3 regions of the Hydrogenophaga sp. YM1 genome follow, and region 1 is predicted to be linked to each of the others. Evidence: predicted binding sites of a transcription regulator. Region 1 holds the regulator's gene; each other region holds the start of a gene.
The links. Region 1 encodes HrcA, which represses chaperone genes, less so after heat shock. Its sites were predicted from a motif close to TTAGCACTCNNNNNNNNNGAGTGCTAA; they were not measured.

Region 1 (3,268 bases):
CGACGAACCCGCGCAGACCGCCACGGACATCCGCTTCTCGGTGGCGGTGCGCGACCGCCAGCACCTGGCCGACGTGCTGCGCAGCCTCAAGCGCACGCCCTCGGTCATCAAGGCCCAACGCTACAAGGCCGCGGCCAAGGCCTGATCAGGCGGCAGTGGGCGCCGGGTAGCTCACGTCCAGCACCTCGAGCTCCTGCACACCGCCCGGCACGGCGAGTTTGACCACGTCGCCGACGCGGGCCTTGAGCAGGGCGCGTGAAACGGGGGCCACCCAGCTCACCTGCCCTTGCGTGCTGTCGGCCTCGTCGATGCCGATGATGGTGATGGTGGTCTCGCGCCCCGACCCATCCGCGTAAGTGACGGTGGCGCCGAAGAACACCTGGTCGCTGCCGTGGTGCGCGGAGGGATCCACCACCTCGGCGATCTCCAGGCGCTTGGTAAGAAAGCGGATGCGCCGGTCGATCTCGCGCAGGCGCTTCTTGCCATACAGGTAGTCCCCGTTCTCCGAGCGGTCGCCGTTCTTGGCGGCCCAGTGCACGGCCTCGACCACCTTCGGCCGCTCCTCGTCCATCAGGCCCAGGAGCTCTCGGCGCAGGCGCTCGTAGCCCGTGCGCGTGAGGTAGTTCTTGCCGCCTGGTGTGGCCGGCGCGCCGACGCCATCGTCATCGTCGTCCGAATCGGATTCGCGGGTGAATGCCTTGCTCATGGTGACGGGTACGCGCGAAAGAGGCACCAGAAAGAGAAAAGCCCGCAGCTTGTGGCTGCGGGCTTTCAGTAGTGGCGCGGCTGGCAGGATTCGAACCCACGACCCCTTGGTTCGTAGCCAAGTACTCTATCCAACTGAGCTACAGCCGCGAAGCCTCGCAGTATAGCAGGCTTTTTTGGTAGGCCGTGTTGGGCTTGAACCAACGACCAAAGGATTATGAGTCCTCTGCTCTGACCAACTGAGCTAACGGCCCGAGCGCGGGATTGTAGGGCGCCCCCTGCGCACCTACCCCTGCTTGGTATGGCTCAGCGCATTGCTCACCAGCTTGGCCGTCACGTCGACGATCTGGATCATGCGGTCGTAGGGCATTCGCTGCGGCCCGATCACGCCCAGGGTGCCGACGACCTGGCCGTCCACCTCGTAGGGCGCCGTCACCACCGACAGGTCTTCGTACGGCACCACCTGGCTTTCACCGCCGATGTAGATGCGCACGCCGTCGGCCTGCGTGGAGACGTCGAGCAGGCGCATGAGCTGGGTCTTCTGCTCGAACAGGTCGAACAGGCGGCGCAGGTTGCCCAGGTCGCTGCTGAACTCGCTCACCGACAGCAGGTTGCGCTCGCCGGCGACCACCACCTCGTCCTGCTGGGCCGGCTGCGCGCCGATGTCCACGGCCTGCTTCATCAGGTCGGCGATCTCGCCGCGCAGCGCGTCCAGCTCGGTGGTGAGGCGCTCGCGCACGGCCTCGATGGTGAGCCCCGCGTAGTGGGTGTTGAGGAAATTGGCCGCTTCGACCAGCTGCGACTGCGTGAAACTGGCCTGGGTCTGGATGATGCGGTTTTGCACCTCGCCGTCGGGCGAGACGATGATCACCAGCACGCGCCGCTCGGACAGGCTGAGGAATTCGATGTGCCGGAACACCGAGGCGCGGCGCGGCGCCATGACCACGCCGACGAACTGCGACAGGCTGGACAGCAGGTGCGCGGCCTGGCTGATGACGCGCTGCGGCGATTCCGCGCCCGGCGCGCTGAACTCGGTGACGCGCGGCATCATTTCCTCGCGCCGCACGGTGAGCATGGTGTCCACGAAGAGCCGGTAACCGCGCGCCGTGGGAATGCGCCCCGCCGAGGTGTGCGGGCTGGCGATCAGGCCCAGCTCTTCCAGGTCGCTCATCACGTTGCGGATGGTCGCCGGCGACAGTTCCAGCCCGGCGGCCCGGGCCAGCGTGCGCGAACCCACCGGTTGCCCGTCGGCGATGTAGCGCTCCACCAGCGCCTTGAGCAGCAACTTAGCGCGATCGTCCATCATCCGAACCATTCTAAGGAAAGCCCCGGCGGCGCGCGCTGCGGTGCGGCGCAACCCCCTTCGCACACGACACCGTGTGATGTAATTTGCGCATGAATGCCCCGCTGCATCCCCGCGCCACGACACCCGCCGCGAAACGCCCCTTGCGCTTCGTCCACGTGGTCATCGTGGGCAAGTACCAGGCGCCGGGCGCCCGCCATGTGGTCGAAGAGATCGCCCAGTTCCTGCACGCCCAGGGCTGCGAGGTCTCTCTGGAGCAGCAGACCGCGCAGAACACGGGGCTGACGGACTACCCCTCGCTCGACGTGCCCGGCATCGGCCGGCACGCCCAGCTCGCGCTGGTGGTCGGGGGCGACGGCACCCTGCTGGGCATCGGCCGGCAGATGGCGCGCCAGGGCGTGCCGCTGGTGGGCATCAACCAGGGCCGGCTCGGCTTCATCACCGACATCGCCTTCGAGGACTACCGCGAGGCCCTGTGCCCCATCCTGCGCGGCGACTACCAGGAAGAGGCGCGCGCCCTGATGGCGGCCAGCGTTTGGCGCGACGGCCATTGCGTCTATGAGGCCACCGCGCTCAACGACGTGGTCGTCAACCGCGGCGCCGTGGCCAGCATGATCGAGTTGCGCGTGGAAGTCGACGGCCGCTTCGTGGCCAACCAGCGCGCCGACGGCCTGATCATCGCCTCGCCCACCGGCTCCACCGCCTACGCGCTGTCGGCCGGCGGGCCGCTGCTGCACCCGAGCATCGGCGGCTGGGTGATGGTGCCGATCGCGCCGCACACCCTGTCCAACCGCCCCGTGGTACTGCCCGCGCATTGCGAGATCGCCCTGGAGCTCGTCAACGGGCGCGACGCCAGCGCGAACTTCGACATGCAGACGTTCACGAGCCTGTTGCACGGCGACCGCATCGTCGTGAAGCGCTCGGAACACGCGCTGCGCCTGCTGCACCCGGTCGGCTGGAACTACTTCGACACCCTGCGCCGCAAGCTGCACTGGAACGAGGGCGCCTGACGCGGCCCGATTCACCCACTCCCTGCCATGAGCCTTCGACGCATCGTCCTGCGCGACTTCGTCATCGTCACCTCGCTGGACCTGGAACTGGCCAGCGGCTTCGGCGTGCTCACGGGCGAAACCGGCGCCGGCAAGTCCATCCTCATCGACGCGCTGCAGCTGGCGCTGGGCGCGCGCGGCGAGGCCGGCGTGGTGCGCGAAGGCGCGCCGCGCTGCGAGATCGCCGCCGAATTCGACCGACCCGAGTCCC
Region 2 (3,268 bases), 1.9 Mb from region 1:
CCCGCCGCGATCTCATCGATGCCCAAGGCGCCGGTCGGGTCCAGCAGCTGCTGGCTGCGGCCGTCCAGGGAAATGGTGGCCCGGCGCGCGTCCAGCGCGATGGGCGCGGGATCGGAGGGGGCCGCGTCAGTGGCGAAGGCGGGGAGGCAGAGCAGGGCCAGGCAAAGGCCCAGGGCGGCGCGCAGGCGCCGCCCTACGGGAGCAAAGAAAGGCATGGGGCGCGATTGTGCCGTCGCGCCGGCCGGATCAGGCGTAGGCGGCGAGCGCCTTGCGCATCTTTTTCATGGCCGCCACCTCGATCTGACGGATGCGCTCGGCGCTCACGCCGTACTCGGCGGCCAGTTCGTGCAGGGTCATGCCACCCGAGCCGTCGTCGTTCACCTTGAGCCAGCGCTCGCTCACGATGCGGCGCGAGCGCTCGTCCAGCTCGCCCATGGCCTGCGCCACGCCTTCGGTGGCGAGCCGGTCGCGCTGGGCCGATTCCAGCACCGCCGTGGGCTCTTGCGTTTGGTCGGCCAGGTAGGCGATGGGGCCGAACGCCTCTTCGCCGTCGTCACCCGGGCCCGGGTCCAACACGACGTCGCCGCCGGCCAGGCGCGTTTCCATCTCGCGCACCTCGTCGGGCTTGACGTTCAGTTCACGCGCCACCAGGCCCACTTCGGCGTCGCTCAGCACCTCGCGGTGGGTGTCGCCGTCGGCGGCTTCGGCGCGCAGGCCCTGCTTGCGCGAGCGCAGGTTGAAGAACAGCTTGCGCTGGGCCTTGGTCGTGGCCAGCTTGACCATGCGCCAGTTCTTCAGGATGTACTCGTGGATCTCGGCCTTGATCCAGTGGATGGCGTAGCTCACCAGACGCACGCCCTGCTCAGGGTCGAAGCGCTTGACGGCCTTCATCAGGCCCACGTTGCCTTCCTGGATCAGGTCGCCGTGCGGCAGGCCATAGCCCAGGTACTGGCGGGAGATGGAGACGACCAACCGCAGGTGCGACAGGACCAGGCGCCCGGCGGCGTCCAGGTCGTTGTGGTCGCGCAGGCGGCGCGCCGCGTCCTGTTCCTCCTCCAGGCTGAGCAGGGGCAGGCGGTTCACGGCGGAAATGTAGGCGTCCAGATTGCCCAGCGGCGGCAGCGTGAGCGAGCGGTTCGACCAGGACCCGGCCACGGCCAGATCGCTGCTCGGCGCAGCGGCCACAGGAATCAGCGAATGGGACATGGATGACCTCCTCGGGGTATCGGACAAGAATATTAGCACTCGGTTGGAGGGAGTGCTAAATCGGAAGTTCCATGCCCCCGGTGAAACAGATGGCGATGATCTAGGTTCTTGTAAGTTTTTGATTTATAAGAACTTTTTCGATGATTTCCGGCCTGGAGCCTGCGCGGTGGTGCGGCAGAACCCCGGGGTGTAGGATGGACCGCCTCCCCAGCTTGCCGGAGACGACGAGGCCATGACACGCGAACCCGAACGAGACGAATCCTCCCACCTTCCCATCATCCTGGCGGCCGCCGTGGCGCTGGCCGCCGCCGGCTACTTCGGCTGGCGGTACTACCAGGACCGGCAGGTCCCCGCCCCGGTGGAGCCGCCGGTGGCCGTCGCCCCATCCGCCCCGCCCGCGCCCGCCGAACCGGCCCCCGCGGCGCCGCCCGCCATCCAGCACCCGGTGGAGCCCCCGGCGGCCGAACCCAGCGCCCCGCCCGCGCCCTTGCCCGCGCTGGCCGACGCCGACCCTTACGTGAGCGATCACCTCGCCGAGCTGCTCGGCCGCCCGAACGCGCTGCGTTTCCTGCAGCTCGACGGCTTCGTCAAGCGCGCCGTGGCCACGGTGGACAACCTGGGGCGTTCGCACGCGCCCGTGCTGATGTGGCCCGTGACCCCCACCCCCGGGCGCTTTGCCTCGACCAAGGCAGCCGATGGCGCCAGCGAAACCATCGCTCCGGACAACAGCGCGCGCTACACGCCCTTCGTGCAGTTCGCCGAGTCGGTGGACACGGGCCGGGCCGTGGCGCTGTACCGCCGCCTCTACCCGCTGTTCCAGCAGGCGTACGAGGAGCTGGGCTTTCCGGGCCGCTACTTCAACGACCGCCTGGTGCAGGTGCTGGACCAGCTCATCGCCACGCCCGTGCCCGCCGCGCCACCAGCCGTGGCGCTGGTGCAGGTGAAGGGCGAGGTGCCGTCCACCCGGCCCTGGGTGCGCTACGAGTACGCCGACCCGCAGCTGGAGGCCCTGTCGGCCGGGCAGAAGATCCTGCTGCGCATGGGCGCGGACAACCAGCGCCGCCTGCAGGCCAAGCTGGTGGACCTGCGCGGCCGCGTCGCGCGGCGCTGAGCGACGGGGGCCTGGGCGGCGGCGCCTGCGGTAGATTGGCGCGATGCCCGCCCTCCCCAGCCCGCCCTCCGCGCCGTCGACGACGGTCCTGCTCACCGGCTTCGACCCCTTCGATGGCGCGAGCGTGAACCCGAGCTGGCTGGCCGTGCAGGCCCTGCACGGCGAGCGCCTGCTGGACCACACGGTGGTGGCGGCGCAACTGCCCACCGTGTTCGGCGAATCGCTGCGGCGCCTCACGGCCCTGCTCGACGAACACCGGCCCGCGCTGGTCATCTGCGTGGGGCAGGCCGGCGGGCGTGGCGCCCTCTCGCTGGAGCGCGTGGCCATCAACCTGGACGACGCGCCCATCGCCGACAACGCGGGCGCGCAGCCCATCGACGCGCCGGTGCGGCCCGGCGCGCCCGCCGCCTACTTCACGGGCCTGCCGATCAAAACCATGCTGGCCGAGCTGCAGGCGGCCGGCATCGCCGCCGAGGTCTCGCAGACCGCCGGCACCTTCGTCTGCAACCACGTGTTCTACGGCCTCATGCACGCGCTGGCGACGCGCCGCGGCCTGCGCCACGCGCGCGGGGGCTTCGTGCACGTGCCCTGGCTGCCCGAGCAGGGGCGGCCCAGCATGGCCTTGGACGGCATCGTCCGCGGCCTGCGGCTGGCCGTGCGGTGCGCGCTGCGGGAGCGGCAGGACAGGGCGCTGGGCGCCGGCGCCACGCACTGAAGCGGACCGGCTGACGTGGACCGGCGGCTCAGGCCTGCCAGACGCCGAAGCCGGCCGAGCGCAGGTCGATGGCGACCTCGATCTCCTTGTCCACCGCGTCCCGGTAGCGCAGCGGGTTGAAGCCCTCGAACAGGTCCGGCAGCAGCCGCAGCCCGTACCTGAACACGTAGCCATTGGCCTGGATGCCGGCCTTGTGCTTGTCGAAGCGCACGTCGGGGTCCAGGCCGGTCATGCCG
Region 3 (3,268 bases), 2.2 Mb from region 1:
CGGAAAAGGCGCCCCAGCCATGGCGGTCAGATTGCCTGTCGCCGGGTCGACGACGAAGCCGTTGATCTGGTTGCCGCCGGTCGTGATGTACAGGAAGCGGCCCGACGGATCCATGGCGAGAAACCGGGTGTTGACCACGGTAGGGGTCTCCCCCAACGCTGTGGCCGCGCCGGTCGTGGCGTTCAGCGAGTAGATGCTGATGGAGCCGGCAATGTAGTTGGCCACGTACATGAACTGGCCATCCGGCGTCATCTGCACAGCCAAGGGGTACGTGCCTGTTGGCACTGTGCCTTGCAGCGTGAGCGCGCCCGTAGCGGTGTTCACTGCCAAGACGCTGAGGGTGTTGCTTGCTCGATTGGCCGCATAGAGATATTTCCCATTCCGCGACATGGCCATGGCTTGAGGCTGAGACTGCCCGGTTGCGGTGGGAGAGCCAGGCAACGGCGTCAGCTCGCCCGTATCCATGTCGATGGCGTATGAGCGCACGGTATTGGTGACCACATCCGCCAGGTAAAGGAATCGACCGCTCGGTGCGAGAGTGCCGCCGAATATGCCGCCTTGCGAGACCGAAAAGCCGGTCAGGGTCAGATCCCCCGTCACATCATCGACCGTGAGAACCTTGGTCGCCGACAAGAAAGTGGCAAAGGCGAAGTGCGGCGGCCGGTTGCACGTCACGGAAACGGTGGGCGATACCCCATCAGCCACCTGGCCTGCACCGCCGCTCACGGTACACGTCTGTGGAGGCATCTCCGGCGGCGCTTTGACGCTGACCTGATAGGACGCGCCCACGGCCACGGCCGTGGAGAACGAGGTGGTGCCGTCTGCCGAAATGACAAGGTCATCGCCCAGGTTGTTCTGCAGCGTGAGACCCGAACCTTTCAAGCCCTGCACTTGTACCCTGACCGTCTGTGGCGCCGCAGCGGGGTACGGTGTGCGGCTGTCGCCACCACATGCCGTGAGCGCAAGCGCCAGCATGGCCACAGCAAACGGTGGCATCCAAGGCGCGCGCGCAGGCAGCGCGCCGCCAGAAAGGACAGAGGGTGAGGGCATTGAAGTTTCCGGCGACGGGGCGGACGAACGAGCCGCTTAATGCCTGCGCAGAAACGACTTGCCTAAAGAAAGATACAAAGTGTAAGGGCTTGAATCGCCGGGAAGCCCCTGCGGGGCAAGGGCGTTGGTCAGAGCGGGGGGCACCCATGCGGCGCACAGGTGTGCGGTCGGGGCAACGCAGCCGGATGCGTAGGCGCGTTCGGAACGCCCGGCTCAGGCCGCTGCCTGTGCTGCCACCCAGTCCGTGAACCTCGCCTTGCCCAGGCGCGGTGTCGACGCCAGCCTGGCACCGGGGTCGAATCGTCCAGTCGGCCCGGATCGGCCCGCACCTCGCGTGGGTCATTCTTCGCGGCGAAGTGACGTTTCCGCAGCCGCCCGGGCGGCGCGGACGGTTCTTGAAACCGTCACGCCCGCCCTTATCATTAGCACTCGCTGGCGCCGAGTGCTAACATCCGCGCCCGTGTCCCGGTTCCAAGCCGGGGCCCCCTTTTTCCCCTAGCCCTCTTTTCCATTCAGGAGATGCAATGAAACTTCAGCCTCTCGGCGACCGCGTGGTCGTCAAGCGCGTCGACAGCGAAACCAAGACCGCCTCGGGCATCGTCATCCCCGACGCCGCTGCCGAGAAGCCCGATCAGGGCGAAGTCCTGGCCGTGGGCCCGGGCAAGACCGGTGACGACGGCAAAGTCCGCGCCCTGACCGTCAAGGTGGGCGACCGCGTGCTGTTCGGCAAGTACAGCGGCCAGACCGTCAAGGTCGACGGCGACGAGCTGCTCGTCATGAAGGAAGACGACCTGTTCGCGGTCGTCGTGAAGTAATTCCCCTCCCCCCTGATTCGTACTGAAGGAGCCAAACATGGCAGCAAAAGACGTGGTTTTCGGCGGTGACGCCCGTGCGCGCATGGTCGAGGGTGTGAACATCCTGGCCAACGCCGTCAAAGTGACCCTGGGCCCCAAAGGCCGCAACGTGGTGCTCGAGCGCTCGTTCGGCGCCCCCACCGTCACCAAGGACGGTGTCTCGGTCGCCAAAGAGATCGAACTGAAAGACAAGCTCCAGAACATGGGCGCGCAGATGGTCAAGGAAGTCGCTTCCAAGACCAGCGACAACGCCGGTGACGGCACCACCACCGCCACCGTGCTGGCCCAGGCCATCGTGCGCGAAGGCATGAAGTACGTGGCCGCCGGCATGAACCCCATGGACCTCAAGCGCGGCATCGACAAGGCCGTCGTGGCCCTGACCGAGCAGCTGAAGAAGGCCTCCAAGGCCACCACCACCAGCAAGGAAATCGCCCAGGTCGGCGCCATCTCCGCCAACTCCGACGAGTCCATCGGCAAGATCATTGCCGACGCCATGGACAAGGTCGGCAAGGAAGGCGTGATCACCGTGGAAGACGGCAAGTCGCTGGACAACGAACTCGACGTCGTCGAAGGCATGCAGTTCGACCGCGGCTACCTGTCGCCCTACTTCATCAACAACCCCGAGAAGCAGGCCGCCCTGCTGGACAACCCCTTCGTTCTGCTCTTCGACAAGAAGATCAGCAACATCCGCGACCTGCTGCCCGTGCTGGAGCAAGTCGCCAAGGCCGGCCGTCCGCTGCTGATCATCGCCGAGGAAGTCGAGGGCGAAGCCCTGGCGACCCTGGTGGTCAACACCATCCGCGGCATCCTGAAGGTTGTGGCCGTCAAGGCGCCGGGCTTCGGCGACCGCCGCAAGGCCATGCTGGAAGACATCGCCATCCTCACCGGCGGCAAGGTCATCGCTGAAGAAGTGGGCCTGACGCTCGAGAAGGTGACCCTGGCCGACCTGGGCCAGGCCAAGCGCATCGAAGTGGGCAAGGAAAACACCACCATCATCGACGGCGCCGGCGCCGCGGCCGACATCGAGGCCCGCGTCAAGCAGATCCGCATCCAGATCGAGGAAGCCACCAGCGACTACGACCGCGAGAAGCTGCAAGAGCGCGTGGCCAAGCTGGCCGGCGGCGTGGCCGTGATCAAGGTCGGCGCTGCCACCGAGGTCGAGATGAAGGAGAAAAAGGCCCGCGTGGAAGACGCGCTGCACGCCACCCGTGCCGCCGTGGAAGAAGGCATCGTGGCCGGTGGCGGCGTGGCACTGCTGCGCGCCCGCCAGGCCGCTGGCGCCATCAAGGGCGACAACGCCGACCAGGACGCCGGCATCAAGCTGATCCTCAAGGCCATCGAAGCCCCGCTGCGCGAGATCGTGG

Region 2: the regulator HrcA is predicted to act here: its motif matches at 1,239-1,265, upstream of rpoH (RNA polymerase sigma factor RpoH).
Region 3: the regulator HrcA is predicted to act here: its motif matches at 1,473-1,499, upstream of groES (co-chaperone GroES).

What each region holds. Positions count from the first base shown of each region.
Region 1 is NZ_CP070223.1:3,461,840-3,465,107, forward strand. It holds gene JNX00_RS16295 (bifunctional (p)ppGpp synthetase/guanosine-3',5'-bis(diphosphate) 3'-pyrophosphohydrolase) at 1-145, shown strand, start outside; gene greB (transcription elongation factor GreB) at 146-706, opposite strand; tRNA gene JNX00_RS16305 (tRNA-Arg) at 779-855, opposite strand; tRNA gene JNX00_RS16310 (tRNA-Ile) at 883-959, opposite strand; gene hrcA (heat-inducible transcriptional repressor HrcA) at 992-2,011, opposite strand; gene JNX00_RS16320 (NAD kinase) at 2,101-3,018, shown strand; gene recN (DNA repair protein RecN) at 3,046-3,268, shown strand, end outside.
Region 2 is NZ_CP070223.1:1,578,656-1,581,923, forward strand. It holds gene JNX00_RS07565 (7TM diverse intracellular signaling domain-containing protein) at 1-215, opposite strand, end outside; gene rpoH (RNA polymerase sigma factor RpoH) at 247-1,206, opposite strand; gene JNX00_RS07575 (DUF3014 domain-containing protein) at 1,439-2,317, shown strand; gene pcp (pyroglutamyl-peptidase I) at 2,361-3,032, shown strand; gene JNX00_RS07585 (hypothetical protein) at 3,061-3,268, opposite strand, start outside.
Region 3 is NZ_CP070223.1:947,608-950,875, reverse strand. It holds gene JNX00_RS04665 (beta-propeller fold lactonase family protein) at 1-1,050, opposite strand, end outside; gene groES (co-chaperone GroES) at 1,575-1,865, shown strand; gene groL (chaperonin GroEL) at 1,903-3,268, shown strand, end outside.